4 regions of the Lentzea sp. NPDC054927 genome follow, and region 2 is predicted to be linked to each of the others. Evidence: riboswitches for the same ligand, from Rfam matches in the RefSeq annotation. Region 2 holds a riboswitch; each other region holds the start of a gene.

Region 1 (7,156 bases), on a different contig from region 2:
TCGTGCCGCCCACCGACTGCACCACGGAGCCCTCGGGCTGCCCGAGGAGCTTGTCGTGCGGGATGGCGCCGCGGTGGGTGTGGTACTCCTTGCCGGGCTCCAGGACGACGGTGTAATGCCGTCCCTTGGGGTCGGTGAGCTGAACCCGGTCACCCGGCTGGAACGGTCCACTTGCGCTAATCACCGCGCAATGGTGTCAAACGCCCTTCTCAATGGCCGCACGCAGGTCCTCCCTGCGCAGCACACCGGCCGGGCGGCCCTCCAGATCGACCACCAGGAACTGCCACGCGGCGGTGCCCTGGACGCGTTCCACGATCTCCTCGCCCGGCTCGTCGGCGAGCAGGACGGTCTCCGGCAGGATCGGCTCCGCGGCCTGCTCCGCGGGCGCGAACGGACTCGACGCGGCGAGCTTGCGGGCCAGTTCGGTGTCGAGCAGACCGGCCGCCACCCCGTCCGCCCTGACCAGCACCACGCCCCGGCCTGCCGACGTGCTCAGCGCGTCCGCGACGGGGCTTTCCGCCGGCAGCTGGAGCACCGGCCGGATGAGGTCGGCGAGGGTGAGGCCCGCGGGCCACGTACGGCGCCGTTCGCTGGCCAGCTCGCTCCTCGCGCCGGCGACGACGACCCACGCCGTCAGCACGCACACGCCGAAGCGCAGCCAACGATCTTCCGCGCCTTCCGCGATGCCGTAGAGCGACCACGCGACCAGTGCGATGGCAACGACGAAACCACCGACCACGGCGACACGCGTACCCATCGCCCGTTGCCCGGTCGCGGCCCACACGCCTGCTCTGACGATCCTGCCGCCGTCGAGCGGCAGGCCGGGCAGGAGGTTGAAGACGGCGACGGCGACGTTCGCGGCGGCGATCTGGAAGACCAGCACCCACACGACGTCGCCCGGTTCCATCACGAGCGCGCCGACGCCGAAGATGATCGCCAGCGCCACCGACACGAGCGGCCCCGCACCCGCGACCACGCCCTCGTGGCTGGGTTTGCCGGGCGTGCGCATGATCTCCGACAGCCCGCCCAGCAGGTACAGCCGCAGTCTCCTGACCGGCAACCCGAGCCGCAACGCCGCAACGCAGTGACCCAGCTCGTGGGCCAGCACCGAGAGACCGAGGAAGATGGCGAACAACGCCGCCAGGAGAAGTCCGACCCCCGGTGGCGTGCCGGGGGCGAGGTCGTCGACGAGCGGCGCGTAGAAGGCCACCACGATCGCCGAGCCGATCCACCACGACGGCGCGAGCACGACGGGGATGCCCGCCACCCGGAACAGCAGCAGGCCGCCCTCTCTCTCACTGATCCGCGCGGCCACGGGTGCACTGTAGAGCGGTGGGTGTGATCTCGCGGTTCGGTGCCGGTTCCCAGGATTGTCAGACCCCTGTCCTATGGTGCGAACCATGAGCACCACGTTGCGCAGGCCCGCGCTGTCGCCCTCCAGGGCAGGGGACTTCAAGCAGTGCCCGCTGCTCTACCGGTTCCGCGCCGTCGACCGGCTGCCGGAGAGGCCGACCAAGGCGCAGGTGCGCGGCACCGTGGTGCACGCGGTGCTCGAAGACCTCTTCGCCCTGCCCGCGGCGGAACGCGTTCCGGACCGAGCCCGCACGATGATCGTGCCGGCGTGGGAACGGGTGAAGGCCGAACGCCCGGAGTTCTCCACGTTGTTCGAGGAGCAGGGCGGCGCCGAGGAGGAGGAGTGGCTGGCGTCGGCCACCAAACTGCTCGACGGCTACTTCGGTCTGGAGGACCCGCGCCGCCTGGAGCCCGAGTCGCGGGAGTTGCTGGTCGAGTCCGAACTCCCGTCCGGCGTCCTGCTGCGCGGCTACATCGACCGCGTGGACGTGGCCCCGACGGGTGAAATCCGCGTCGTGGACTACAAAACGGGCGCGGCCCCTCGCGAGATCGGCGAGGCCAAAGCCCTGTTCCAGATGAAGTTCTACGCCCTGGTCCTGTGGAAGCTGCGCGGCGTGGTCCCCCGCCAGCTGCGCCTGATGTACCTGGCCGACCGCCAGGCCCTCGCCTACACCCCGGACGAGGCGGAACTCGCCCGCTTCGAACGCACCCTGGACGCCATCTGGCAGGCCATCATGCGAGCGGCGCCGACCGGCGACTTCCGCCCGAACCCCAGCCGCCTCTGCGACTACTGCGACCACAAAGCCTTCTGCCCGGCCTTCGACGGCACCCCGCCGCCCTACCCCGGCTGGCCGGAACCCGACGACACCGAACCCCTCCAGGACCGCGACTGATCGCCAGGACCACGACATGACCGCCTTTTACGAGCCTCTGGGCGACAACACCTTCCGCTCCACCCAGCACACCGTCGGCCCGTGGGGCCCGGACAGCCAGCACCTGGGCCCGCCTTCCGCCTTGCTGGTGCGCTCCTTGCTGGCCCTGGGCAACCCGTCGTCCGCCCTGGCCCGCGTGACCTTCGAGGTACTCGGCCCGGTCCCGGTGGCCGACCTGACGGTGTCCACTTCGGTCGAACGCCCCGGCCGCTCCGTGGAACTGCTGGCGGCCTCGCTGTCCCACGAAGGCCGCGCGGTGCTGACGGCGCGTGCCTGGCGCATCGTCGACTCGGACACCACAGCCGTAGCGGGAGGCGACGCCCCAGCGATGACACCGCCCACATCCGCCGTGCCGATGGAGATCCCGGACTTCTGGGGCGGCGGCTACCTGGCCGCCGTCGAGTGGCTTTCCGTGTCAGGCGGCATCTTCACCCCGGGCGACGCCCAGGTGTGGGCCCGCCCGCGCGTCGCCGTGGTCGAAGGGTTCGAGCCTTCGCCGTTGGAGCGACTGTTCTCCGTGGTGGACTCGGCCAGCGGCGTTTCGTCCCGTGTGGACATTCGCAAGTGGTACGCCATCAACACCGACCTGACCGTCCACCTGCACCGGCAGCCTGTCGGCGAGTGGGTGGGGATGGACGCGCGGACGACCATCGGGCCGGACGGGGTCGGGCTCGCGACCAGCGTGGTGCACGACGTGGAGGGGCCGGTGGGCACAACGGCGCAGGCGCTGTTCGTCCGCGAGCGCTGACCGCGTGACGATCGGGCTGCCCGCTGCGGCTTCGTGATTCCCCTTCTGGCTGGCACCGGCCGAGCAGGAGAAGGCGTAGCGTCAGCGGGACTGTGAAGAGGTTCGCGAACCGGCAGGAAGCGGGCCGCGCCCTCGCCGCGCGACTCGCCACCCAGCCGTGGCACGACCCGCTCGTCCTGGGCCTCCCCCGCGGCGGCGTCCCGGTCGCCAAAGAAGTGGCCACGCACCTGAACGCCGAACTGGACGTCGTGGTGGCGCGCAAGATCGGCGCTCCAGGCCACCCGGAGTACGGCGTAGGAGCCGTGACGGCGGACAGCGAACCCATCTACGACGCCAGAGTGCTCAGAGCCTTGAACCTCACCGAGGAACAACTCGGCCGCACCTGCGACGAGGAACGCGCCGAAGCCGCCAGACGCACCACTCTGTACCGCGGCGGCAAACCGCTCACCATCAAGGACCGCGACGTGATCCTCGTGGACGACGGCCTCGCCACCGGCGTCACCGCCAGAGCCGCGCTCCACTGGATCTGCAAACACGAACCGAAGAGCGTCACGCTGGCGGTCCCCGTGGCGGCCAGGGACTCGCTGCGCACGTTCACGACCCCGATCGTGGCCGTCCTGACCCCGCGCCACTTCGGCGCGGTCAGCCGGTGGTACGACAGCTTCGATCAGACCACGGACGACGAGGTGCTCAGCGCGCTCTCGTAGTGCTCGACCGTCGGGAACGGCGAGTAGAAGCGATGCAGCAGCGCGGACCAGCGCTCGTACGACGGCCCCTGCCGGAAGCCCACGGTGTGCGCTTCGACCGAGTCCCAGCGCACGAGCAGCAGGTAGCGCGACGGCGTTTCCAGGCACCTCAGCAGTTCGAGGCCGCGGAAGCCCGGCGAGGCGGAGATCAGCTCCCGCGCCTCGCCGAACGCCCACTCGAACTCGTCCGTGGCACCTGGCAGCACGTCCAGCAGGGCGTGCTCGGTGATCACAGGCGGCAGAACCTGATGTCCGAGGCCAGCACGGCCTTGGCGCCGACCTCGGCCAGCTCGTCCATCACGCGGTTCGCTTCCTTGCGGGACACCATCGCCCGCACGGCCACCCAGTTGTCGTCGGCCAGCGGCGCCACCGTCGGCGACTCCAGGCCAGGGGTGAGGGCGATGGCGGCCTCGAGCAACGCGCGCGGGCAGTCGTAGTCGAGCATCAGGTACTGCTGCGCGAACACGACGCCCTGCAGGCGGGCCGTCAGCTGCTTCTTGGCCGACGTGAGCTCCGAGGCGGCGCGGTGCACGAGCACGGCCTCGGACTCGCAGATCGGCTCGCCGAACGGCACCAGGTCGTGCTGGCGCAGCGTGCGGCCGGAGCCCACCACGTCGGCGATCAGGTCGGCGACACCGAGCTGGATCGAGATCTCCACGGCGCCGTCGAGACGGATCACGTGGGCGTTGATGCCGCGGGCCTTGAGGTCGCGGCCCACCAGCTTCGGGTAGGCGGTGGCCAGGCGCTTGCCTTCGAGGTCGGACACCTTCCAGTCGGTGCCGCGAGGGCCCGCGTAGCGGAAGGTGGACGAGCCGAAGCCCAGCGCCAGGAGCTCCTGCACCGACGAGCCGTTGTCGTCGGCGCCCGAGTCCGCGGCCAGGTCCCGGCCGGTGATGCCGAGGTCGAGGTCGCCGGACGCCACGTAGATCGCGATGTCCTTGGGACGCAGGAAGAAGAACTCCACGTCGTTGTTGGGGTCGAGCACGGTCAGGTCGCGCGGCTCGTGCCGCTGCCGGTAGCCGGCCTCGGTCAGCATGGCGGAGGCGCGTTCGGCGAGCGCGCCCTTGTTCGGGACTGCAACGCGCAGCATGTGAAAGTCTCCGTCAGAGGTACTTGTAAACGTCTTCGAGGGTCAGGCCGCGGCCCAGCATGAGCACCTGGAGGCGGTACAGCAGCTGCGAGATCTCTTCCGAGAGCTTCTCGTCGGACTCGTACTCGGCGGCGATCCAGACCTCGCCCGCCTCCTCCAGCACCTTCTTGCCCTGCGCATGGACGCCGGCCTCGAGCGCTGCGACGGTGCCGGAACCTGCCGGCTTGGTGGCGGCTCGTTCGGTCAGTTCGGCGAACAGGGAGTCGAAGGTCTTCACGGCACGACATCCTCCCATCTCCCGGACCGCCGTCCACACCGCGGTCGCATCTGTCCCAGGCCGTGGACGTGATCTGTCCTGCATGGACACCCGGTAGCGTGAACTTCCGTGTCCGAGTTCGCCGAAGTGCTCGAAGCGTTGCGCCGGGTGCGCGGCATCAACCCGTTCTTCGCGCTCGACGTGGGCCGTCCGGACGACACGTGGCTGCCGGGAACGGCGCTGCTGGAAGGCCCGGCGCTCAGAACCACGATCGACGCCATCGCGACCCGGTACAAAGCGGAGGAACCACGCGTAGCGGCCAGCCTGTTCTTCCTCAGCTACACCGCGCGGCTGCTCAGCCCGCTCACCGCCGCGAACATCCCGATCGACGTCCGGCCCGAGAACCTGTGGTGGCACCACCATCCAGCCAACGGCCTGAGCGTCCGCATCGACCAGCCGCGACTGGGCCCACCGGCCGCTGAAGCGCTCGAACCCGTGGTGGAAGCGATCCAGGCGGTCACGCCGGTGGCGCGCGGATTGTTGTGGGGCAACGCGATGTCGAACATCGCGGGCGCGCTCAAAATGGTTGTCCGCGCACGCATGCTCACGGCCGAGGAAGCGGAAGAACGCGGTGAACAGCTCATGAGCGCACCGCCGTTCGAACAAGCGGGAGAATTCATCAGTTTTCCGGGCGAAGTCACGTTCCGGCGTCGGTCGTGCTGCCTCTACTACCGCGTTGCCGCAGGTGGGAAGTGCGGTGACTGCCCACTCGTGAAGTGATGAACACGACAACTCTTATGGCCGGTTGTGTTTAAGCCACCGATCAACTTACGGTGCACGCGCCGCAGTGACGGGAAGCCGGTGAAAATCCGGCGCGGTCCTCGCCACTGTGACCGGGAAGCGATCCCCGCCGAGCACGTCACTGGTCCCCGCGAGGGGGCTGGGAAGACGCGGGGGCAGCGTTGATCCGGGAGTCAGGAGACCGGCTGCGGCGCCGCTAGGAGAGTTGACTTCCACGAGGTATGGAGGAGCCCGTCATGACGAGCCCCGCAGCAAATCTGTCCGCCGTCCAGGTGCCCAAGTGGGCCTTCGCAGTAGCACTGCTCGGCCTCATCGTCACCTACCTGGTTTTGCAGGAGAACGGTCTCGCGCTCGGCGCGGGTTCCGAGATGCTGCACGAGTTCTTCCACGACGGCCGGCACGCGCTCGGCGTCCCCTGCCACTGATCCCGATCTCTGATCCCGGGCAGGGAAGTTCATGACTACGACGTACAAGTCTCTTGCGCTGCGCGGAATCGCGGCCGGCGGCATCGCCGGTGTCGCCTCCGCGCTGGTGCAGCTGCTGGTGACCGAGATCCCGATTCGCGCCGCGCTCGCGGTCGAGGAGGCCAGGGAACCCGCCGGTGAGGCCGGCCATTCGCACGGCGGCGAGGAAGAGCTGGTCAGCCGTGGCGCCCAGATCGCGGGCGGCATGCTCGGCGTGGTCATCGTCGGCATCGCGGTCGGGCTGGTGTTCGCCACGGCCTACGCGCTGTCGAAGCGCTGGTTCGCCGGCCGCACGCCGTTCAGCCGCAGTTTCGCGTTCGGTGCCGCCGTGTTCGGTGCGGTGGCGCTGCTGCCGTGGCTCAAGTACCCGGCCAACCCGCCCGCCGTGGGCGACCCGGAGACGGTGAACTACCGGACCGCGCTCTACCTCGGTGTGGTGGTGGCCGGTCTGGTGATCGTGTGGGGTGCCAGCTGGCTCGCCGAGCAGCTGCGCGCCCAGTCGCAGCCGCTGCGGGTCACCGCGGTGCTGCTCGCGGTGGCCGCGGCCGTCGCCGTGGTCCTCGTGGCGTTCCCCGCGCCGCCGGACACGATCCCCGCGGACATGCCGGTGAACGTGCTGTGGCAGTTCCGCCTCAGTTCGCTCGCCCAGCTCGCCACGCTCTACGTCGGTCTCGGCGTGGTGTTCGGCCTGCTGATCGACCCGGCCACGCGCAGGATCAAGGCCGTCGAAAAGACTGCTGTCGCCTGATGGTGTGGGGTGGCCGAG
Region 2 (7,156 bases):
AGCAGGCTGCCGACGCCACCGGACGCCGCTTCGACCAGCACGCGGTCGCCAGGCCGGATGCGAGCGGCCTTGGCCGCGGCGACCGCGGTGGTGCCTTGCCGCAACAGCGCTTCGTGGTCGCTGGTCGCCGGACCGCCGGTCCGGATCCGATGCCATGAATCGGACTACCGGTCCGTGCCGCCGCCACGGTCAAACGGACCGCCAGTCCCGCAGCGTCGGCAATGTGCAACCGGACTGCCGGTCCGCTCGACCGGACCTCCGTGGCCGTGATCACGCCTGGCAAGCGGACTGCCGGTCCGCCTGACCCACGAGGCCAACCGGACTGCCAGTCCGGGCGTCGCCAGCGGACTCGCGGTCCGGTTGCCGTCCTTGCCTCGGCGGACCGTTGGTCCGGTCGTCCTGGTGGCACCGGACTGCCGGTCCGGACCGGTCCTCCACCAAGCGGACGACCGGTCCGCTCAATACGGTGCGGACTGGCAGTCCGCCTATGCCGAGGAGCTGGAATGGAACGTGCCGATGCCTCCCGCAACCGCGCCGCCGTTCTGGCGGCGGCCACCGGCCTCATCTGTGAACGCGGCATCGAGGCAGTGTCGATGGACGACATCGCGGCGGCGGCCGGCGTGGGTAAAGGAACCGTGTTCCGAAGATTCGGTGACAAGTCGGCACTGGTGGAGGCCGTCGTGGGGGAGACGGCGGCGTCCTGGATCAACGTCGCTTCGCTGGAAGCCCGCACCGCGGCGGAGTTCGCCAGAACGCTGTTCGACCACGTGCTGGCCTCTTTGCCGTTGGTCATCGCGTTGGAGCGTTCGAAGACGCTCACCGGCGACGTTCACTTCGACATCGTCGTGAAGCGGCTCGCGAAGCTGGTCGGCTCGGCCTTCAAAGCACACGCCTTGCTCGCCGTGTTGAGGGGAGAGCACATTGCGTTCCTGCTCGACCGGGGCATGACCGCCTTTGACATCCGGGCCGGCGTTATCTCGCTCGCCGACGCGCTCGCGGCTGAGGTTTGATGCTGGGGTGTTGAACCGCCAGCTCTCCGGAGTCACGAAGCGAACCCTGCTCGAAGAGCTCGGCCCGGTGCCGGACGTCGAGCCCGACCGCTACGGCGACGGCGGCCCGGTGGGCGCGCTGGAGGAGCGGGTCGCGCAGCTGCTGGGCACCGAGGCCGCGTTGTTCGTGCCGACCGGGACGATGGCGCAGCAGATCGCGCTCAAGTGCTGGGCCGACCGCACGCACAACCCGATCGTCGCGATGCACCCGCAGGCGCATCCGCTCAACCACGAGGACGACGCGCTGACCGTGCTGTCCGGGCTGCGTCCGATCAAGGTGCCGAACTCCGAGGTGGCCACCTGTCCTGAGCCGTACGGGACGCTGCTGCTCGAGGTGCCGGACCGCGAGGCCGGGTTCGTCCTGCCTACCTGGGACGAGCTGACCACGCTGGTGGATCAGGCCCGCGAACGGGACGCGGTCGTGCACCTCGACGGCGCGCGGCTGTGGGAGAGCACGTTCGGGCTGGGCAAGCCGCTGCCGGAGATCGCCGGTCTGTTCGACTCGGTGTACGTCTCGTTCTACAAGTCGCTGGAGGGCATGTCCGGCGCGGCGCTCGCGGGCAGCCAGGACTTCGTCGACCAGGCACGTGTCTGGCGGCACCGGTACGGCGGCATGCTGTTTCAGCAGTGGCCGGCGGCGTTGTCCGCGATGCACGGCCTGGACACGGTGCTCCCGAAGCTCGGCAGCTACGTCGAGCACGCCAAGGTCGTGGCCGGGGCGATGGGCCTGCCGGAGCCGCACACCCACCAGTTCGCGCTGCACCTACCGGGTGACCCGAAGCTGCTGACGGAGCTGAGCGGCAAGTTCCTCGGCTCGTTCTGGCGGGACGGCACGCTCGCCAAGACCGAGATCACCGTGGCCGCGCCCGCGCTGGAATGGACCGCTGACGAGGTCCGGGAGGCCTGGGCGGAGTTCCAGAGCCTGCTCTGAGGGCGATGTCGCTCACCTGGCTGTTGGTAGCGCGGGTGCGAAATGCGACGATGCCGGGGCTGTGAGGGGAGTGCGAGGAAGCCGGTGCGAATCCGGCGCCGTCCCGCGACTGTGACCGGTCTGAAGGAGAAGCCGGGAGTCAGGAACTCGCCCCTCTCTTGATCACCGACCGCGGGCGTGGACACCCGAGGAAGGACTTCGCCGAGCATGTACCCCTTTTCGGCTGTCGTCGGACATGACGACCTCCGGCTGGCCCTCCTGTTGAACGCCGTGCATCCCGGCATCGGCGGTGTTCTCGTGCGCGGCGAGAAGGGGACCGCGAAGTCGACGATCGTGCGTGCCCTGGCCGCGCTGCTGCCGGAACTCGACCTCTCACAGGGCTGCCGTTTCGGCTGCGTGCCCGGCAGCACCGACTGCCCGGACGCGCCGCACGAGAATGTTGAACGCCGTCCGGCCAAGCTGGTCGAACTGCCCGTGGGCGCCACCGAGGACCGCCTGGTCGGCTCGCTCGACCTGGAGAAGGCGCTGACCGAGGGCGTGCGGGCGTTCCAGCCCGGTCTGCTCGCCGCCGCGCACCGGGGCGTGCTCTACGTCGACGAGGTCAACCTGCTGCACGACCACTTGGTCGACCTGCTCCTGGACGCCGCCGCGATGGGGCGCGCGCACGTCGAACGCGAAGGCGTGTCGATCTCGCACCCGTCCCAGTTCCTGCTGGTCGGCACCATGAACCCGGAGGAGGGCGAGCTGCGGCCGCAGCTGCTCGACCGGTTCGGGCTGACCGTGGCGGTGAAGGCGGCGCGTGACGTCGGCGTCCGCACCGAGGTGATCCGGCGCCGGCTGGCCTACGAAGCCGACCCCGTGACGTTCGCGGCGAAGTGGGCTGAAGAAGACGCGGCGCTCAAGCGGCAGATCGAGCACGCCCGCGAGAAGCTCAAAGCTGTGTCCCTTCCGGACGGTGAACTGCGCCGGATCGCCGCTGTCTGCGCGGCTTTCGAGGTCGACGGCATGCGTGCGGACCTCGTCGTCGCCCGCGCCGCCACCGCGCACGCCGCCTGGCGAGGTGCGGATCAGGTCGAGGAGACCGACGTCGAGGTCGCGGTCCGGCTCGCCCTGCCGCATCGGCGCCGCCGCGACCCGTTCGACGAGCCCGGCATCGAGGAGCAGCAGCTCGAGGACGCGATGCGCCAGGCAGCCGAGCACGCCGAAGAACCGGAGGAGGGCCCGGACGACGACGGCCCCGGCGGTGGCGACCTGCCCGAACCGCAGGAAGGCCCCGCGGGCAACGGAAACGCGCCGCAGGACCGTCCGGCACCGGAACCCGCGCCCGCGTTCAAGGCACGGCTGCTGGAGGTGCCCGGAGTCGGCGAAGGCGCGCCGGGCAAGCGTTCCAGGGCCCGTGCCCGCACCGGCCGGATCGTGCGGTCGTCCAAAGTGGACGGCAACGGTCTGCACCTCGTCGACACGCTCACCAACGCGGCACCGCACCAGCAGGCGCGCGGCCGCAGCGGCCCCGGACTCCTCCTCACCGCGGGAGACCTCCGCAAGGCGGTCAGGGAAGGCAAGGAGTCGAACCTCGTCCTGTTCGTCGTCGACGCCTCCGGCTCGATGGCGGCACGGCAGCGGATGTCGGCCGTCAGCGGCGCCGTCGTGTCCTTGTTGCGTGACGCCTACCAGCGCCGGGACAAGGTCGGCGTGGTGACGTTCCGCGGCAACCAGGCCGAAGTCGCTTTGCCGCCAACGACTTCCGTCGACGCGGCGGCCACCCGTCTGAAGAAGATGCGCACCGGCGGCAGGACCCCGCTCGCGGACGGACTGCTCAAGGCCCACCGCGTCCTGGAGATCGAACGGCTGCGCGACCCGCAGAAGCGTCCGCTCGTGGTGCTGCTGACCGACGGCCGCGCGACGTCCAGCGGCCTCGGTGGAGACCCGATGAAGGACGCCCTGAAGGCCGCCGGCCTGCTCGAACAGACCGCTGTCGTGGTCGTGGACTGCGAACAGGGCCACGTCCGGCTCGGCCTCGCGCAGAAGATCGCGGAAGCCCTGCAGGGCACCTGCGTCCGTCTCGACCAGCTCAGCGCCGACCACCTCGCCGGCGTCGTCCGGGCCGCATAAGGAGAATCCAGTGCCTCAAGGACAACCCACCGAGGTGCCGAAGGACGGCCTGACCACCCGCCAGCGCCGCAACCGGCCGTTGCTGATGCTGCACACCGGTGAGATGAAGGGGAAGTCGACGTCGGCGTTCGGCATGGCGCTGCGCGGCTGGAACCAGGGCTGGGACATCGGCGTGTTCCAGTTCGTGAAGTCCGCCAAGTGGAAGGTGGGCGAGGAGTCCGCGTTCAAGGCGCTCGGCCGGCTGCACGACGAGACCGGCGAGGGCGGCGCGGTCGAGTGGCACAAGATGGGCGAGGGCTGGTCCTGGACCCGCAAGCATGGCACCGAGGACGATCACGCCGCCGCCGCGCAGGAGGGCTGGGCCGAGATCGCCCGCCGGATCAACGCCGAACGCCACGGCTTCTACGTGCTGGACGAGTTCACCTACCCGCTGCACTGGGGCTGGATCGACGTCGACGAGGTGGTGGAGACGCTGGCGAACAGGCCGGGTCACCAGCACGTCGTGATCACCGGCAGGTACGCGCCGGACAAGCTGATCGCCGCCGCCGACCTCGTGGTGGAGATGACCAAGGTCAAGCACCCGATGGACGCGGGCCAGAAGGGCCAGCGGGGGATCGAGTGGTGACCAGATGGTGAACCGGCTGGTCGTCGCGGCCCCTGCTTCCGGCAGCGGCAAGACCACGGTGGCGACGGGCCTGATGGCCGCGTTGCGCCGGGCCGGGTCGCGGGTCGCGCCGTTCAAGGTGGGGCCCGACTACATCGACCCCGGCTACCACTCGCTGGCGACGGCTCGTCCCGGACGCAACCTCGACCCGGTGATGGTCGGCGAGCACCGGATCCCTGGTCTGTTCGCGCACGGCTCCAAGGGCTGTGACATCGCGGTGGTCGAGGGCGTGATGGGCCTGTTCGACGGACGGGTCGACACCGCGGGCGTCGGCTCGACCGCGCACGTCGCGAAGCTGATCAACGCGCCCGTGCTGTTCGTCGTGGACGCACGGGGGCAAAGTCGATCACTCGCGGCGCTGCTGCACGGGTTCCGCGGCTACGACCCGACGGTCCGGCTCGGTGGCGTGATCCTCAACCAGGTCGGGTCGGAACGGCACGAGCAGGTGCTGAGATCCGCGTGCGACGAAGTCGGTCTCGACGTCCTCGGCGTGCTGCCGCGCGATCCGCAGTTCTCCTTGCCCTCACGGCATCTGGGGCTCGTGACGGCCGCGGAGCACGGGTCGGAGGCCGTCGCCGCGGTCGACGCGATCGCCGCCGCCGTGGCGAAGCACGTCGATCTTGACGCGGTGCGCAGGCTGGCGTCGTCGGTGCCCGCGATGGCGGTGGCCGCGTGGGAACCGCAGGTCGAAGCGGTGGCTGACGAACCGCTGGTCGCGGTGGCGGGCGGAGCGGCTTTCACGTTCGGTTACGCCGAGCACGTCGAGGTGCTGAAGGCGGCGGGCGCGGCGGTTGCGGTCGTCGATCCGCTCAACGACGAGGACCTGCCAGAGGGAACCGCGGGTCTGGTGTTGCCGGGCGGATTCCCTGAACAGCACGCGGAAGCTTTGTCGGCCAACGTGAAGTTGCGTGATGCGGTCACGCGGTTCGCTCGATCGGGTGCGCCGGTGCACGCCGAGTGCGGTGGGTTGCTGTACCTCGCGAGATCACTCGACGGGCACCCGATGTGCGGCGTGCTCGACGCCGAGGGGTTCATGACGCCGAAGTTGACCTTGGGTTATCGGGACGCGGTCGCTGCCACGTCGTCGCCGCTGCACCCACCCGGCAGCCGCGTGACCGGCCACGAGTTCCACCGGACCCAGCTGTCCACACCGCACTCGATCCCGCCGGCGTGGCATTGGCGCGGCGTCGATTCCCGGCCCGTCGCGGAAGGTTTCGTGGCAGGTGGCGTGCACGCGTCGTACCTCCACACGCACCCGGCCGGTGATCCGGAGGCGGTGGCCCGTTTCGTGCGGGCCTGCCACCCGTTCGTGGCCGGAGTGGCAGGCGGTACGGTCTTCGCTTAAGCCTCTCCCCGAAACCCCCTGTGGAGCTGTCGTGACGACGACCGGTCGGGTCTCCTTCGTCGGCGCCGGTCCCGGTGCCGCCGACCTCATCACTGTCCGAGGCGCGCGCCGCATCGCGGACGCCGACGTCGTCATCTGGGCTCCCAGTGCCGTCGACGCCGAGTGCGTCCGCGAGCACGCACGCGCCGACGCCGAACTGGTCGACTTCTCGCGTGTGACGCCCGAGGAGATCACGGACCTGTACCGCCGTGCCGCTGCTTCACGTCAGACGGTCGTGCGCCTGCACGCGGGCGATGCGGCGACCGGTGGTGGCGTGCAGGAGCAGCACGACCTGTGCGTGCGTCTCGGCCTCGAGGTCGAGGTCGTGCCGGGCGTGTCCGTCGTCGCCGCCGCGGCCGCCAAGATCGGCCGCGAGCTCACTCTGACCGAGGCGTCGTCGACCGTGCTGATCTCGCCGGAGAGCAGCGAGCTCGTGCGCGAGTTCGCCGCGTTGCAGACCACGATGGCCGCGACGGTCTCGGGCGCGCGCACCGGTCAGTTCGTCGAGAAGCTGCTGCAGGGCGGGTACTCCACCGAGACGCCGGTCGTCGTCGCGTACAAGGTGAGCCAGGCAGACGAACTGGTCGTGCACACCACGATCGGCGAGCTGGAGTCGGTGGTGAAACAGCACAAGCTGTACCGCCCGACGCTGTTCCTGGTCGGCACCGCGGTGAAGGCGCCCACGCGGCGCGTCTCGACCTCGGCCACCACGTCGGTGGACGAGCCGATCCGCGCCGCCCGCCCGACCCGCTGGTCGCGCCGTGCCGCCTCGCGCATCGCGACGCGCGTCGACGAACCGATTCCGGCGCCCGCTCCCGCCGCTCCTGCTGCTCCCACCGCCGAGCCGAACCCGGCGTGGACGGCGGTCGAGGGAATACAACAGTCGGTCCGCAAGCCGGCCGAGGAGCCCGCGCCCAAGCCGAAGCTGACCGTGGTGGCGGCCGAGAAGCCGAAGCCGCCGACGGTCAGGGCTTCGACGTCCACGCAGAAGAAGAAGCCCGCCGCCCGTAAGCCCA
Region 3 (7,156 bases), on a different contig from region 2:
CACGTAATGACGGTGGTCCGAGGCACCGCGGCCGCGGGTCAGCGTGCGCACGAACCGGTCCTGCAAGTCGTCGTTGCGGTCGAACACCACCACCGGCGCGTCCGGCAACCACGACTTGAGCGGACCGTCCTGGTGCCGATCCACAAAGGACCGCGACGCCATTGCGGCGTAACGGATGTCGCCGAGCCTGCGCACCGAGCACCCCGCGACCGGCTCGCGTGACGACGTGACCGCGGCCATCACCAGACCTTGCCGCAGCAACGCCGTCGTGTGGTCCTGGTCCTCGCGGTGGAGGTCGAACGAGATCTTCAACGACGGCGAGACCCGCTGCAGGGCAGGCAGGAACCACGTGGCCAGCGAGTCGGCGTTCACCGCGATCGGCACCCGGACGACGGCGTCCTCCCCCAGCGCCGCCTCCAGGTCCTGATCCAGCGCGAGCAGTTGCCGACCGTAGCGGACCAGCACCTCCCCCGACAGCGTCAGCCGCACCGGCCGGGCCCGCACCAGCAGCACCCGGCCCGTCCGCTGCTCCAGCGCTTTGATCCGTTGGGAGACGGCAGATTGCGTGACGTGCAGCGTACGTGCAGCAGCGTCGAACGTGCCCGCGTCCACCACCGCGAGCAGGGTGCGCACCAGGTCCAGGTCCATCATGGCTGCTAATGCTACGTAAGAATCTTTAGCTGGTCTCATCAATGCTGCGTCAATACCGTCGAAGGTGTGACTGACCTGCTGCTCGGCTTCGGCACCATGATGACCCTGATCGTCGCGATCGGCGCGCAGAACGCTTTCGTGCTGCGCCAAGGACTTCGACGTCAAGCCGTGGCCAAGGTCGTCGCGGTGTGCGCCATCTCGGACGCGATACTGGTGGCGGTGGGCGTGGCGGGGTTCGGCGCGATCGTCCGCAAGTGGCCGCAGGCGATCACCATCGCCGCGATCGTCGGCGGGCTCTTCCTGCTGGGGTACGGGTTTCTGGCGGCGCGCCGGGCGTTCAAACCGGGCTCCATGAGCGTTGCCGACAGCGCTTCGAGCCGCCCAGTGCTCACCGCGCTCGCGCTGACGTGGCTCAACCCGCACGTCTACCTGGACACGCTGCTGCTGCTCGGCTCCATCGCGGCCGGCCGGTGGCTCTTCGGAGTCGGCGCGGTCACCGCGAGCATCACCTGGTTCGTCGCGCTCGGGTTCGGCGCCCGGCTGCTCAGCCCGCTGTTCGCGAAGCCCCGCGCGTGGCGGGTCCTGGACGGCCTGATCGCCGCCGTGATGATCAGTCTCGGGGTCGCCCTGATCTCCGGGTGGTGATCATCACCAGCACCGCCGACACGGCCAGGACACCGCTCGCCACGGGCGCCGCGGCCCCGACGAAAAGGGACGTCGAAGCGAGCCCCGCACTGACCAGAGCACCGAAGACGACCCGAGGCCGAAGATCACCCACGCCGATGACCATAACCCACGACACGCGCATGTTGGGTGGCGATCAAGGCCCCACCCCTACATGTAGTATCTGCCGCGCTGGTGGTTCACCGACTTGGCGCAACGGGGTCGGTGAGGCAACAGGGAACCTGGTGCGAATCCAGGACTGCCCCGCAGCGGTGAGTGGGAACGAAAGCCGTCAACCAAGCACTGGGTCCCCGGACCTGGGAAGCGACGGCCGGTAGGCGCGAGCCCGAAGGTTCGAGCACGGCGCCCACGAGTCCGAAGACCTGCCATTGGTGTGCGCGCAAGCCTGCGCGCACGACACGGTGCCCCGAGGGAGGGCGGCTGTGTGCACCAGTGGTGTCTTCACTGGCGTGCGCATGCGCTTCCTCGTGGCTGATCTCGCGAGGAGAGAACGTGCCCGACCGCCAAACGTCATTGGATCGGCTATCTGGGGTCGTCAACGAAGCGTGTGCCGACCTGCCCAACGCATCCGCCGAGGCGGTTCTGGCCGAGACCAAGCGGAATCTCTACCACGGCATCACCGACGCCGAACTGGCGCTGGCGCCGATCATGGCCGCCCGCACGATGGTCGAACACGACCCGGACTACTCCTACGTCAGCGCCCGGCTGCTGCTGGACAAGCTGCGCGCCGAGGCCTGCGGCATCCCGCTGTCCCACGCCGAGATGACCGAGCGCTACCCGTCCTACTTCGCCGAGTTCGTCCGCTACGGCATCGAGTTCGGCCAGCTCGACCCCCGTCTCGCCGACTACGACCTGGCCCGGCTCGGCGCCGCGCTCGACGCCTCGCGCGACCTGAACTTCCAGTTCCTGGGCATGCAGACGCTGTACGACCGCTACTTCCTGCACCACGACGACCGCCGCTACGAGCTGCCGCAGGCGTTCTTCATGCGCGTCGCCATGGGCCTCGCCCTCGAAGAGGACGACCGCGACGCCCGCGCGATCGAGTTCTACGAGCTGCTCTCGTCGTTCGACTTCATGTGCTCGACACCCACCCTGTTCAACTCGGGCACCACGCGCCCGCAGCTGTCGTCGTGCTTCCTGACCACCGTGGACGACGACCTCGCCGGCATCTTCCACGGCATCAGCAACAACGCGCTGCTCAGCAAGTTCGCCGGCGGTCTGGGCAACGACTGGACCCCCGTGCGCGGCATCGGTGCGCACATCAAGGGCACCAACGGCAAGTCGCAGGGCGTCGTGCCGTTCCTCAAGGTTGCCAACGACACCGCAGTGGCCGTCAACCAGGGCGGGCGTCGCAAGGGTGCGGTGTGTGCGTACTTGGAGACGTGGCACATCGACGTCGAGGAGTTCCTCGACCTGCGCAAGAACACCGGTGACGAGCGCCGCCGCACGCACGACATGAACACCGCGAACTGGGTGCCGGACGAGTTCCTGCGCCGGGTCCGCGCGAACGGCCAGTGGACGTTGTTCTCGCCGGACGAGGTGCAGGACCTGCACGACGCGTTCGGGGACGAGTTCGCGCGGAAGTACCGCGCGTACGAGGAGAAGGCGGACAACGGCGAGATCAAGGTCTTCCGCCGGTTGCCTGCTGTGGACCTGTGGCGGCGGATGCTGACCATGCTGTTCGAGACCGGGCATCCGTGGATCACGTTCAAGGACCCGTGCAACCTGCGGTCGCCGCAGCAGCACAGCGGTGTCGTGCACTCGTCGAACCTGTGCACCGAGATCACGCTGAACACCACGGTCGACGAGGTCGCGGTCTGCAACCTGGGCTCCGTCAACCTCGCGCAGCACGTCGACGAGAACGGCATCGACCACGCGCGGCTCGAGAAGACCGTGCGCACGGCCGTGCGGATGCTCGACAACGTGATCGACGTGAACTACTACACGATCCCCGAGGCGCGGAACTCCAACCTCAAGCACCGGCCGGTCGGCATGGGGCTGATGGGCTTCCAGGACGCGCTGTTCACCCTCGGCATGCCGATGGCCAGCAACGAAGCCGTCGAGTTCGCGGACCGCAGCATGGAGGAGATCAGCTACTACGCCATCGAGGCGTCCGCTGACCTCGCGCAGGAACGCGGTGCCTACCAGTCGTTCGAGGGATCCCTGTGGTCACGAGGGATCCTGCCGATCGACTCGGTGGAGATCCTGGCCCGGACCCGCGGTGAGGGTGAGCTGGAGCAGAACCGCGAGACCACTCTGGACTGGGGCAAGGTCCGCGAGAAGGTCGAGCGCGGCATGCGGAACTCGAACGTCATGGCGATCGCGCCGACCGCGACCATCGCGAACATCACCGGTGTGAACCAGTCGATCGAGCCGCTGTACCGCAACCTGTACGTGAAGTCGAACATGTCCGGCGACTTCACCGTGATCAACCCGGACCTGGTGCGGGCGCTCAAGCAGCGCAAGCTGTGGGACGAGCGGATGATCTCGGACCTGAAGCTGCACGACGGCAGCCTCGGCGCGATCGACCGGGTGCCGCCGTACCTGAAGGCGTTGTACGCCACGGCGTTCGAGATCGACAGCTCCTGGTTGATCGAGGCGGGCTCGCGCAGGCAGAAGTGGATCGACCAGGCGCAGTCGCTGAACCTGTACCTGGCCGCGCCGAGCGGCCGCAAGCTCGACGAGATGTACCAGCTGGCGTGGGTGCGCGGCCTGAAGACCACGTACTACCTGCGCACCCAGAGCGCGACGCACGTGGAGAAGTCCACGTTGCAGGGCACCGACGGCAAGCTCAACGCCGTTTCGCCCGTCGCCGTCACCGACCCGAACTGCTCCATCACCGATCCCGAGTGCGAGGCCTGCCAGTGACCGAGAACATCATCGAAGCCGGCGCGGCACGGGTCAGCGTCGACGACAAGGCGATGATCAACTGTCGTGCCGACGTCAACCAGCTGCTGCCGCTCAAGTACCACTGGGCGTGGGACAAGTACCTGGCCGGCTGCAACAACCATTGGATGCCGACCGAGGTGTCCATGCAGGCCGACATCTCCCTGTGGAAGTCCAAGAACGGATTGACCGACGAGGAACGCCGCATGATCAAGCGGAACCTCGGCTTCTTCGCCACGAGCGAGTCGTTGGTGGCCAACAACATCGTGCTCGCGGTGTACCGGCACCTGACCAACCCCGAGTGCCGCCAGTACCTGCTGCGCCAGGCCTTCGAGGAGGCCGTCCACACCCACACGTTCCAGTACATCTGCGAGTCGCTCGGCCTGGACGACGGCGAGCTGTTCAACATGTACCGGGAGATCCCGTCCATCACGGACAAGGCCGCGTGGGCGCTGCAGTTCACCCAGCACCTGGAGGACCCGGAGTTCAGGACCGGCACGCCGGAGACGGACCAGGCGTTCCTCAAGGACCTGGTCGCGTTCTACGTGGTCTTCGAGGGCATGTGGTTCTACACCGGGTTCGCGCAGATCCTGTCGCTGGGCCGGCGCAACAAGATGGTCGGCGTCGCCGAGCAGTACCAGTACATCCTGCGCGACGAGTCGATCCACCTGAACTTCGGCATCGACGCGATCAACCAGATCAAGATCGAGAACCCGCACCTGTGGACCGATGTGTTCCAGAAGGAGGTGCGGACGATGCTCGCGGAGGGGTGCGAGCTGGAGATCGCGTACGGCCGCGACACCATGCCGAGCGGGATCCTGGGCCTCAACTCCGAGTCGTGCGAGCAGTACATGCGGTTCATCACGAACCGCCGGTGCGCGCAGCTCGGCCTGGAGCCGGTGTGGGAGCAGACGGAGAACCCGTTCCCGTGGATGTCGGAGATGATGGACCTCAAGAAGGAGAAGAACTTCTTCGAGACCCGCGTGATCGAGTACCAGAACGGCGGCTCACTGGAGTGGTGAGCCCGGCCGTTCGTCAAGCGAGCTGCACGGCCTGAGGGAGCCCGGCCCGGTCCGCGACCGGCCATGCCAGCGGATCGGGCCCCAGCTTCACCAGTTCGGCGACCTGCAGCTTCGACCACGGCGAGATCTCGCGCGTGCCGTCCAGAACGCTGGCGGCGAACTCCGTCCACGCCACCCGTTCGGTCGAATCGACCTCGTCCGGGTTCAGATCGGGCTCGTCGTCGGACAGCACCCGGAACACCGGGCACATCTCGTTCTCGACGACACCGTCCATCACGGCGCGGTAGCGGAAACCAGGCAGCAGGAGCTCGGGTTCGGAGCACTTCATGCCGAGCTCGTCCTGCAGACGACGCAGCACGGCCTGTGCCATGTCCTCGCCAGGAAGCGGGTGGCCACAGCAGGTGTTCGTCCACAGACCGGGGAAGGTCCTCTTGTGCAACGCCCGGCGGGTGAGCACGGTGCGGCCGGCCGAGTCGAAGACGTAGCTGGAGAACGCCAGGTGCAGCGGGGTGTCCGCGTGGTGCACCACTGCCTTGTCCTCGACGCCGATGGCCGAACCGTCCTCGGCCAGGAGGACCACCTGTTCCACAGTCACGGGCACCACGTAATCACACGCGGGCCAAGATCGGGAACCACGCGTCCGAGTGAGCTTGAGCGTAGAGATAGCCGCGCCCTAGGTGTCCCACGTCACCCTGAGGTCATGACTTCCCCGTTCGCTCAGGCTCACACCATGTTCCTGGTGCTGGTCAGCCCGACGGGCCAGTACTCGATCTGGCCCGCGGTGCTGCAGGTGCCCGCCGGCTGGCAGGTCGTCCACGGCGTCGCGTCCCGGCAGTCCTGCCTGGACTACGTGCACGTCGCCCGCGCCGACCTGCCGTTGGCCGCCTAGTGGTGGGGCTCAGCACGTTGCCGGGGGAATTCGCGGTCAGACGGGCGCATCGTGGTGCCGCCCCCACGTCCTCATACTGGATGTATGGGGGCGTGGGGGCGGTGCCGCGAGGTGCCCTGCTGAGCGTGGATTACCTCGCCAACGTGCTGAGTCGCGCCACTAGCAGGTAATCCGAGCGTCACCCCACACCGCGTTGTCGAGGCTGGTGCCGTCACCGCCGTCGGTCACCCGCAACGTCAACGACTTCACCCCGCTGACGTCGACGCTGACCGGCAGCGCCGGGTCGACGGACCTGCGCAGCGCGCTCTCGTAGAGCACTCGGCCGTCACCGACGACGGCGAACACCACCGAGCCGCCGGCACCCGCCGCGCGGTCCACCCGTCCGTCGACCTCGTCGTCGACGCCCACGGTCGCGTCGAACCTCGTGCACGTCCCGAGCTCGAAGTTCCTGTCCGCGGGGGTCGTGCCGATGCCCTTGCCGAACCGGACCCCGCCGGTCGTCAGGGTCCTGCCCTCGACGGAACGGTCGTTGCCCGCGACGTAGGACTGCCCGGCGGGCAACGGCTTCCACACGTGCGTGCGGGTCGCCTTCTCCGCCGCGACGGTGGAGCCGAACCGGTGGTAGGGCTTGAACTGCGCCACCGCGGGCACGTCCGTCAGTCCCACCACGGGATTCGCGCCGACCTTCACGGTCCACCTGCCACTCAACGACTCCCCCGGCGCGACCCGGAACGCCCGCACAGCACCGGAAGCGCTCCAGCCGGACGGCACGCGCGGCGCGAAAGTCACGTCGTACAGCGAGAATTTCGACGTGTTGGTGAAGGTGCTGCTCATCTCGAACGTCTGACCCGGCTGCACGGACACGAGTTCCGGCGTGGTCACCACCGTCGTCGACGGGATGCCGTACGTCGGTCGCGCACAGGTGTCGCGATCCGGACGGCAGACCAGGGCGACGAATCCGCCGTCCTTCGCGACCGGGATGGTCAGCTTCTGGTCGGTGACATGGGTTTCCTTCACCAGGCCG
Region 4 (7,156 bases), on a different contig from region 2:
GAGCTCAAGCGGGCGAAGTTCGAGGAAGTCGGCTGCGAGAACTACTGGATGATCGACTACGACAGTCCGTGGATGCGGTGCCTGCACCTCGAGAACGGCGTCTACGTCGAACAGGCCCGTTCCGACGGCGAGGAGATCGTCGAGCTGCAATTCCCGTTCGCGGTGAAACTCAGCGCGCAGTCACTGGTGCGCTGAGTGCCTGCCGATTGAGATCGGCTGGGCTGAACGGGCGATGCCGCCCTACGAACGTGTAGATCAAGGTTTCACCATCTGGCGTGCCCGTGCGTTGGGCTGGTTGCGTGCATCGCGATACGTCCAACGCGCGGAGGTCCAACGCACATGCAGCCGTTCCAGCTGCCGGAGTTCTACACGCCCTACCCGGCCCGGCTGAACCCGAACCTCGAACGCGCCCGCGTCCACACGCGCGCCTGGGCGCACGAGATGGACATGATCGACGTACCGCAGCACGGCACGGTGATCTGGACCGACGACGATCTCGAGTCGCACGACTACGCGCTGCTCTGCGCGTACACCCACCCCGACTGCGACGGTGAGACGCTCGACCTCATCACCGACTGGTACGTGTGGGTCTTCTACTTCGACGACCACTTCGTCGAGCTCTACAAGCGCAACCCGGACATCAAGGGCGCCCAGGCGTACCTGGACCGGCTGCCGCTGTTCATGCCGGTCAGCGGTGTCATCACCGAGGAGCCCACGAACCCGGTCGAGAAGGGCCTCGCGGACCTCTGGCGCCGCACGGTCCCGTCTCACTCGGCCGACTGGCGCGAGCGGTTCGCCTACAACACCAAGCACCTGCTCGACGAGTCGATGTGGGAGCTGCACAACATCAGTGCGAAGCGGCTCTCCAACCCCATCGAGTACATCGAGATGCGCCGCAAGGTCGGTGGCGCGCCGTGGAGCGCGAACCTGGTCGAGCACGCGGTCGGCCTCGAGGTGCCCGCGCAGATCGCCCTGTCCCGGCCCATCGGAGTCCTCAGGGACACGTTCAGCGACGCCGTGCACCTGCGCAACGACCTGTTCTCCTACGAGCGCGAGGTGCTCGACGAGGGCGAGCTGTCGAACAGCGTGCTGGTGTTCGAGAAGTTCCTCGACCTCCCCACCCAGGACGCCGCCGAGGCCGTCAACGACCTGCTGACGTCCCGGCTGCACCAGTTCGAGCACACGGCCGTCACCGAGGTCCCGATCCTGCTCGACGAACACGCCATCGACCCCATCGGCCGCGCGGCCGTCCTGGGCTACGCGAAGGGCCTGCAGGACTGGCAGGCGGGCGGCCACGAGTGGCACCTGCGGTCGTCGCGGTACATGAACAAGGGCCTCGTTCAGGCGGACACCCCGCTCGGCATGTCCGCGGCGAACATCCTCGGTTCGTACGTCAAGACCATGCCGCAACGGCTGAAGCAGTTCTCCAACACGCCCAAGGTCGTCGAACCGTACGAGGTGCCGTTCCACTTCCCGTTCCCGCTGACCCTCTCCCCGCACCTCGACCAGGCGCGCGAGGAGGTCATCAGCTGGGGCCGGGAGATGGGCCTGCACAGCGAGGGCATCTGGGACGAGGCCAAGCACCGCGGCTTCGACCTGCCGCTGTGCTCGGCCGGACTGGACCCGGACGCGACGCCGTCCGAGCTGTTCCTGTCGGGGGCCTGGCTGACCTGGGGCACCTACGCCGACGACGTCTACCCGTGGGTGTTCGGACGCCTGAGGGACCTCGTGGGGCTGAAGGCGCAGACCATCCGGCTCAAGCAGTGCCTGCCGCTCGACCTCGTCCCGCAGCTCGTCCCGGCGAACGCCACCGAGCGCGCGCTCGCGGACCTGTGGCTCAAGACCGCGACACCGATGCCGGCACATTTCCGGAAGACGTTCCGGGAGACCCTCGACGCGATGCTCGACGCGTGGGTGTGGGAAGTCGTGAACATCCAGCAGAACCGCGTTCCCGACCCCGTTGACTACCTGGAAATGCGCCGATCCACGTTCGGTTCCGAGCTGACGACCTCGCTGAGCCGCTTTTCGCATTCGACGACGGTGCCGCAGGAGATCTGGGGAACGCGGGTCGTGCAGACCATGGAACGGTCGGCCATGGATTACTGCTGCATGCTCAACGACGTCACCTCGTACCTGAAGGAAATCCAGTACGAGGGCGAGGTGCACAACATGGTGCGGGTGATCGAGAGCTTCCTCGGGGTGTCCCAGTCCCGGGCGTTCGAGATCACCTACAAGCTCATGGACGCCCGGCTCGCGCAGTTCGTCAGGTCCGCCGACACCGACCTGCCGAAGCTCTGCGACGACCTGTCGCTCGACGACGCCACGCGTGCGTCGCTGGCCCGGTACGCGGACGAGCTGAAGGACTGGATCGTCGGGATCGTCAACTGGCACAAGGAAACCTCGCGCTACGGCGAGGAGGAGCTGAAGACGCCGGTGAACGCCCACCTGCTGGCCGGAGCGTTCCACCAGGGCCCGTCGGGACTCGGCACCTCGGCGGCCAGGATCACCGCCCGGACCTGACCCCTGACCGCGGCTGACCGTCGCCGGCCACGTTTGGTCAGTGGACGGTCAGCGCCGGTCGGCACCTTGTGGGCAACACCGACTCACAGGGGGCAACACCATGAAGAACGTCCTGATCTCCGGCGCCAGCATCGGCGGACCCGCGCTCGCGTACTGGCTGCGCCGCTACGGCTTCACCGTCACCGTGGTGGAGCGGGCGCGCGGTCTGCGGCCCGGCGGCCAGGCGATCGACGTGCGCGGCCCGGCGCTGGAGGTCATCGAGCGGATGGGGCTCGGCGACCAACTGAAGTCGTTCGACACCAACATGCGCGGCATGAACATGGTCGACGCCGAGGGCAACGAGCTGTTCCGCTCCACCACGCACACCCTCAGCGGCGGCGACCTGGAGAGCCCCGACGTCGAGCTCCTGCGCGACGACCTCGCGAACATGCTGTTCGACGCGGTCGACGGCGTGGAGTACCTGTTCGACGACACGATCACCTCGATCGACGGCACCCGCGTCACGTTCGAGAAGGCCGCGCCCCGCGACTTCGACGTCATCGTCGGCGCCGACGGCCTGCACTCCAACGTCCGCCGGCTCGCGTTCGGCCCGGAATCGGAGTTCATCAGCCACCTCGGCATGAACCTGGCCGTCTTCACCGCGCCGAACTTCCTGAACCTCGACCACTGGCAGACCTTCCAGCAGGGCGACGTCGTAGGCGGCGGCATCATGAGCGCCCGCTCGAACGCGGAATGCCGTGTCTACATGGGTTTCAACGGCGAGGTCTCGTTCGACTACCGCGACGTCGACGCACAACGGGCGTTGCTCGCCGAGAAGTTCGCCGACGCCGGCTGGGCGTGGCCGACCGCGCTGAAGCACATGTGGGAGGCGCCAGACTTCCACTTCGACTCGATGAGCCAGATCCGGATGGACTCCTGGTCGCGCGGCAACGTCGTGCTGCTGGGTGACGCCGGCTACTGCGGTTCGCCGTTGTCCGGTCAGGGCACCAGCATGGCGTTGGTGGGCGCTTACGTGCTCGCCGGCGAACTCCGCGACGATCCTTCCACGGCTTTCCAGCGCTACGAGGAGATCCTGCGGCCGTACGTGACGGCCAACCAGGACATGGCGCTGCGCAACCAGGAGCGGGGCGGCGCACCGGGCGACGACTTCGCCGAGGTGGTGAACAGCCTCAGTCTTCCCAGCTACTGATACATGTCCTGGATCGCGGCGGTGAGATCGTCCTCCGGAAGCACCCTGCCGGTGAAGCGGGTGACCGCCGTGATCCCCTTCGCGTTGGTGTGCCGCCAGTCGTCGAAGTCGAGTCCGTCGAGTGCGGCGGCGACCTCCGGGTCGTCGCCGAAGTCGGCTTCCTCCCACGGTTCCTCGGACGAGATCAGCTGCCCGTCGCGGGCGAACGACAGCCGCCTGACGGCGTTGACGTTCCAGAAGAGGCTGGCCGCCTTTCCGTTGCGGGACAAGCGTTCCAGCACTTCTCGTTGGGAGCCGACGTAGTTGTTGCACTCCACCACCACGGTTCCGCCGTCGATCTCCACGGCGATGGAGTCCTCTTCGAAGTCGTCGACCACGTCGTCGACGTCGAGACCGTTGACGACGGTGACGGTCGCTGCCTCACCGAGCAGCGCGGGCAGCCACCGCAGCCCGGCCTCCGGCGGGATCCTGACCTCGGGGGCGGGTTCACCGCGCAGGAGATGGCCGACGCGATCCGTCTTCTTGCGCACCAACGGTTCTGAGTGGGGCTCCGGCCAGATCAACAGCTCGTAGCGTTCCTCGTCGTCCCCGTCCCGTCCACGTGCGTGCACCCGGACGCGGAACTCGCCCGGCCACGGCGGCATTCCGCCATGACCGAGCCGAGCGTCACCCTCCTCGGCCGTGAAGCTCGTCTCGGCCACCTCGTCCCAGTGCCCGATCTCCTCCTCACCGGGGACGTCGAGCACCACCCGGACGGACACCGGCACCGTGCCTTCCTCTATCCCGGTGCGCACCGCGAACCCGGTGCTGATCGCTGCCACGAGTCCGGTGGCCCCGAAGTCCGCATTGTCGAGACTCGGCTGTTCCACGAACACGAACTCGTGGCCGAACACCGGAACGTTCGTCGGCCAGGACGAGCCGATGTACTCGGCCCTCCGCTTCTCCAGCACCGCCTGCTCGTACGCGGGAGGCTTCGGGATCGACGGCAACAGCAGCGCGGTCACGCCGATCGCGACACCGATGATCCCCACCGGGTCGGTCGCGGTCGGCGTGCCGATCGCCCGCAGCACCGCCGCCGACACCGCCACGGCCAGTGCGAGATGCGCTGCGCCGTGCTTGGCGATGATCGAGGCCTCGTCTCCGCTCACCTCACCGAGGTCGAGCAGCCCCGCCATCGACCGCACGTGTTCGGTGACCAGTTCGGTCGCGCCGCGGTGGACCGCCGTGATCATGGAGACCGGTGTCTTGAGCGCGCTCTGGTCGTTGGACGAGATGAGCGAGAAGAGGCTGCCGTCCGGGAGCGGCTGCAGGCCGGCCACCACCGTCGCCGGCGCCGTCAGCGTCAGCCCGGCCACGCCCAGCTCCAGCGCGCCGAGCAACCGCTCCGCGGTCAGCCTCGCGAAGTCGTCGAGCGCTCGCTGGACGGGCGTGCCGTAGTCGGGGCGACCGGTCCACTGGCGCGGTTCGTACCTGCCCAGTTCGGCGGCTGGAGCGGCCGGGATGAGCGCCTCGATCGACGGTACCGCGGCCATGATCATGTTTTCGAATTCCCCCACACCGCGATTGTGCCGGTGGATGGCCCAGCTCACAGCCATTTGACTCGGATTGATCCCTCCCGCACGATCCTGGGTTGACAACAGCATCCGCACGCCGCGGGGGAAGCCGGTGAAATTCCGGCACTGACCCGCAACGGTGATAGTCCGACTGCCCGTGGCGCGCGGTAGCTCCACCAACCCCGTCGAGGACCGCGGGGCAGGGAGGCGTAGTGAGACGGACATCCGTGCTGGTCGCGATCATCGCGGCCGTGCTCGTGGCGACACCGCAGGCGCAGGCCACTGAAGACACCGCGGCCGCGCCTTCTGCCGGTACGTGGCTGACCGGCCAGTTCATCGGCGGCGACCACCTGCTCAAGGGCCCTGATCTCGTCGATCCCGGGCTGACCGCGGACGGCGTGTACGCGCTGGCGGCGGCCGGGGTCGGCAAGTCCACCGCCACCAAGGCCGCTGCCTGGCTGGCTCAGCCCGAGCAGCTGGCGTTCCTGGTCGGAGACGGTGAGGCCGAGTCGTACGTCGGTGGCCTGGTGAAGCTGGCGCTGGTGGCGCAGACGCTCGGCACCGATCCGCACAAGTTCGCGGGCGTCGACCTGCTGAAGCGGCTTTCGGTGCTGCAGGAGGAGTCGGGCCGGTACCGCGACAAGACCGATCCCGAGTGGGACCAGACCAACGCGTTCACGCAGGCGTTGGCGATCATCGTGCTGAAGCGCGCTGCTCTGCCGTTCGACAAGGGGCTGGCGTACCAGGTTTCCACGCAGTGCCCGGACGGCGGGTTCCCGATCGCGTTCGGGCAGCCGACGTGCAAGTCCGATGTGGACGGAACGGCGATGGTGCTGCAGGCACTGCTGGCCGTGGGTGAGAAGTCCGCGTCACCGAAGGCGTTGGCCTGGCTCGTGGCGCAGCAGAAGGCGGACGGCGGGTTCCCGTCGGCGACGGCAGGGTCGAACTCCAACAGCACCGGACTCGCGGTCGGCGCACTGGTCGCCGGTGGCCGGGCAGAGTCGGCGGACAAGGCCGTGGCGTACCTGAAGTCGCTGCAGGTCGGATGTGCCGGACCGGAGGCGCAACGCGGTGCGGTCGCCTACGACAGCGCGGGTTTCGAGCTGTACCCGGCGGTGCGCGCGACCACCCAGGCGATGCTCGGCCTGGCTCGGGTGAGCCTCGCCGACGTCTCGGCGTCGTCGGCTTCCGCTGGTGTGCCGGCGATCGACTGCACGACCATTCCTTCTCCTTCGCCAACTCCGTCGCCCACCGTGCCCGCTCCTGCCGGCCCCAAGGCTCCGGCCGATCCGCCGCTCGCCGTCACGGGTCCCGACAACGCCGTGCCGCTGACCCTGTTCGGTTCCTTCGCGGTGCTCGCCGGTGCCGTCCTGCTCGTCGTTTCACGTCGTCGGAAGGTTGGTGCCTGATGCGCCGCATGCTTGCCGTCCTCGCCCTGCTCGCGAGCACGTTCGTGGTCACGTCTCCCGCCGCCTCCGCCGTTCCCTGCGCGGGTGTGAAGGTGGTGGTGGACTTCGCCGCGCTGGGCGGCGGCGTCCAGACCGGATGCACCACGACCGACCCGGCCACCGGCCTCCAGGCGCTGACCGACGCGAGCTTCACGTACTCGTTCGTGCCGCGTCAGCCCGGTTTCGTGTGCCGGATCAACCTGCTGCCGAACCCGTGCACCGCGCCCACGACCAGCGCGTACTGGTCGTACTGGCACGCCACGCCCGGCGGCACCTGGACCTACAGCACCTCGGGCGCCGGCAGCTACAACCCGGAGCCGGGCACCGTCGAGGGCTGGGCGTTCGGCGCGGGCGTCGCCCCGGCAGCCACTCCGTGAAAAGGCTTTTCGTCGCGCTGGCACTGGTAGCCGCGTTCGTACCGGTGCCGGCGCACGCGGCGGGCTGTG

The links. Region 2 has a riboswitch for cobalamin ahead of ACWGE0_RS18265 (putative cobaltochelatase). Riboswitches for the same ligand answer to the same signal wherever they lie in the genome.
Region 1: linked by a shared signal. The riboswitch ahead of ACWGE0_RS17215 (CbtB domain-containing protein) and the one ahead of ACWGE0_RS18265 (putative cobaltochelatase) in region 2 are both predicted to bind cobalamin.
Region 3: linked by a shared signal. The riboswitch ahead of ACWGE0_RS16170 (ribonucleoside-diphosphate reductase subunit alpha) and the one ahead of ACWGE0_RS18265 (putative cobaltochelatase) in region 2 are both predicted to bind cobalamin.
Region 4: linked by a shared signal. The riboswitch ahead of ACWGE0_RS10805 (LPXTG cell wall anchor domain-containing protein) and the one ahead of ACWGE0_RS18265 (putative cobaltochelatase) in region 2 are both predicted to bind cobalamin.

Annotation. Positions count from the first base shown of each region.
Region 1 covers NZ_JBSGXZ010000009.1:224,674-231,829, reverse strand. The annotation lists gene ACWGE0_RS17260 (tRNA (adenine-N1)-methyltransferase) at 1-184, opposite strand, end outside; gene ACWGE0_RS17255 (site-2 protease family protein) at 197-1,315, opposite strand; gene ACWGE0_RS17250 (RecB family exonuclease) at 1,389-2,246, shown strand; gene ACWGE0_RS17245 (thioesterase family protein) at 2,263-3,033, shown strand; gene ACWGE0_RS17240 (phosphoribosyltransferase) at 3,126-3,740, shown strand; gene ACWGE0_RS17235 (antibiotic biosynthesis monooxygenase family protein) at 3,701-4,012, opposite strand; gene hisG (ATP phosphoribosyltransferase) at 4,009-4,869, opposite strand; gene ACWGE0_RS17225 (phosphoribosyl-ATP diphosphatase) at 4,883-5,146, opposite strand; gene ACWGE0_RS17220 ((2Fe-2S)-binding protein) at 5,255-5,905, shown strand; cobalamin riboswitch at 5,954-6,130, shown strand; gene ACWGE0_RS17215 (CbtB domain-containing protein) at 6,163-6,351, shown strand; gene ACWGE0_RS17210 (CbtA family protein) at 6,383-7,138, shown strand.
Region 2 covers NZ_JBSGXZ010000010.1:185,999-193,154, forward strand. The annotation lists gene ACWGE0_RS18250 (zinc-binding dehydrogenase) at 1-104, opposite strand, end outside; gene ACWGE0_RS18255 (TetR/AcrR family transcriptional regulator) at 594-1,010, shown strand; gene ACWGE0_RS18260 (threonine aldolase family protein) at 1,021-1,980, shown strand; cobalamin riboswitch at 2,020-2,149, shown strand; gene ACWGE0_RS18265 (putative cobaltochelatase) at 2,188-4,092, shown strand; gene cobO (cob(I)yrinic acid a,c-diamide adenosyltransferase) at 4,103-4,717, shown strand; gene ACWGE0_RS18275 (cobyrinate a,c-diamide synthase) at 4,722-6,101, shown strand; gene ACWGE0_RS18280 (cobalt-precorrin-4/precorrin-4 C(11)-methyltransferase) at 6,133-7,156, shown strand, end outside.
Region 3 covers NZ_JBSGXZ010000009.1:3,960-11,115, reverse strand. The annotation lists gene ACWGE0_RS16180 (LysR family transcriptional regulator ArgP) at 1-651, opposite strand, end outside; gene ACWGE0_RS16175 (LysE/ArgO family amino acid transporter) at 748-1,296, shown strand; cobalamin riboswitch at 1,494-1,719, shown strand; gene ACWGE0_RS16170 (ribonucleoside-diphosphate reductase subunit alpha) at 1,828-4,203, shown strand; gene ACWGE0_RS16165 (ribonucleotide-diphosphate reductase subunit beta) at 4,257-5,243, shown strand; gene idi (isopentenyl-diphosphate Delta-isomerase) at 5,257-5,832, opposite strand; gene ACWGE0_RS16155 (MbtH family protein) at 5,944-6,132, shown strand; gene ACWGE0_RS16150 (glycoside hydrolase family 97 catalytic domain-containing protein) at 6,292-7,156, opposite strand, start outside.
Region 4 covers NZ_JBSGXZ010000005.1:164,992-172,147, forward strand. The annotation lists gene ACWGE0_RS10785 (Uma2 family endonuclease) at 1-195, shown strand, start outside; gene ACWGE0_RS10790 (terpene synthase family protein) at 340-2,520, shown strand; gene ACWGE0_RS10795 (FAD-dependent monooxygenase) at 2,621-3,709, shown strand; gene ACWGE0_RS10800 (DUF6461 domain-containing protein) at 3,703-5,265, opposite strand; adenosylcobalamin-variant (AdoCbl-variant) riboswitch at 5,356-5,427, shown strand; gene ACWGE0_RS10805 (LPXTG cell wall anchor domain-containing protein) at 5,475-6,671, shown strand; gene ACWGE0_RS10810 (hypothetical protein) at 6,671-7,087, shown strand; gene ACWGE0_RS10815 (hypothetical protein) at 7,084-7,156, shown strand, end outside.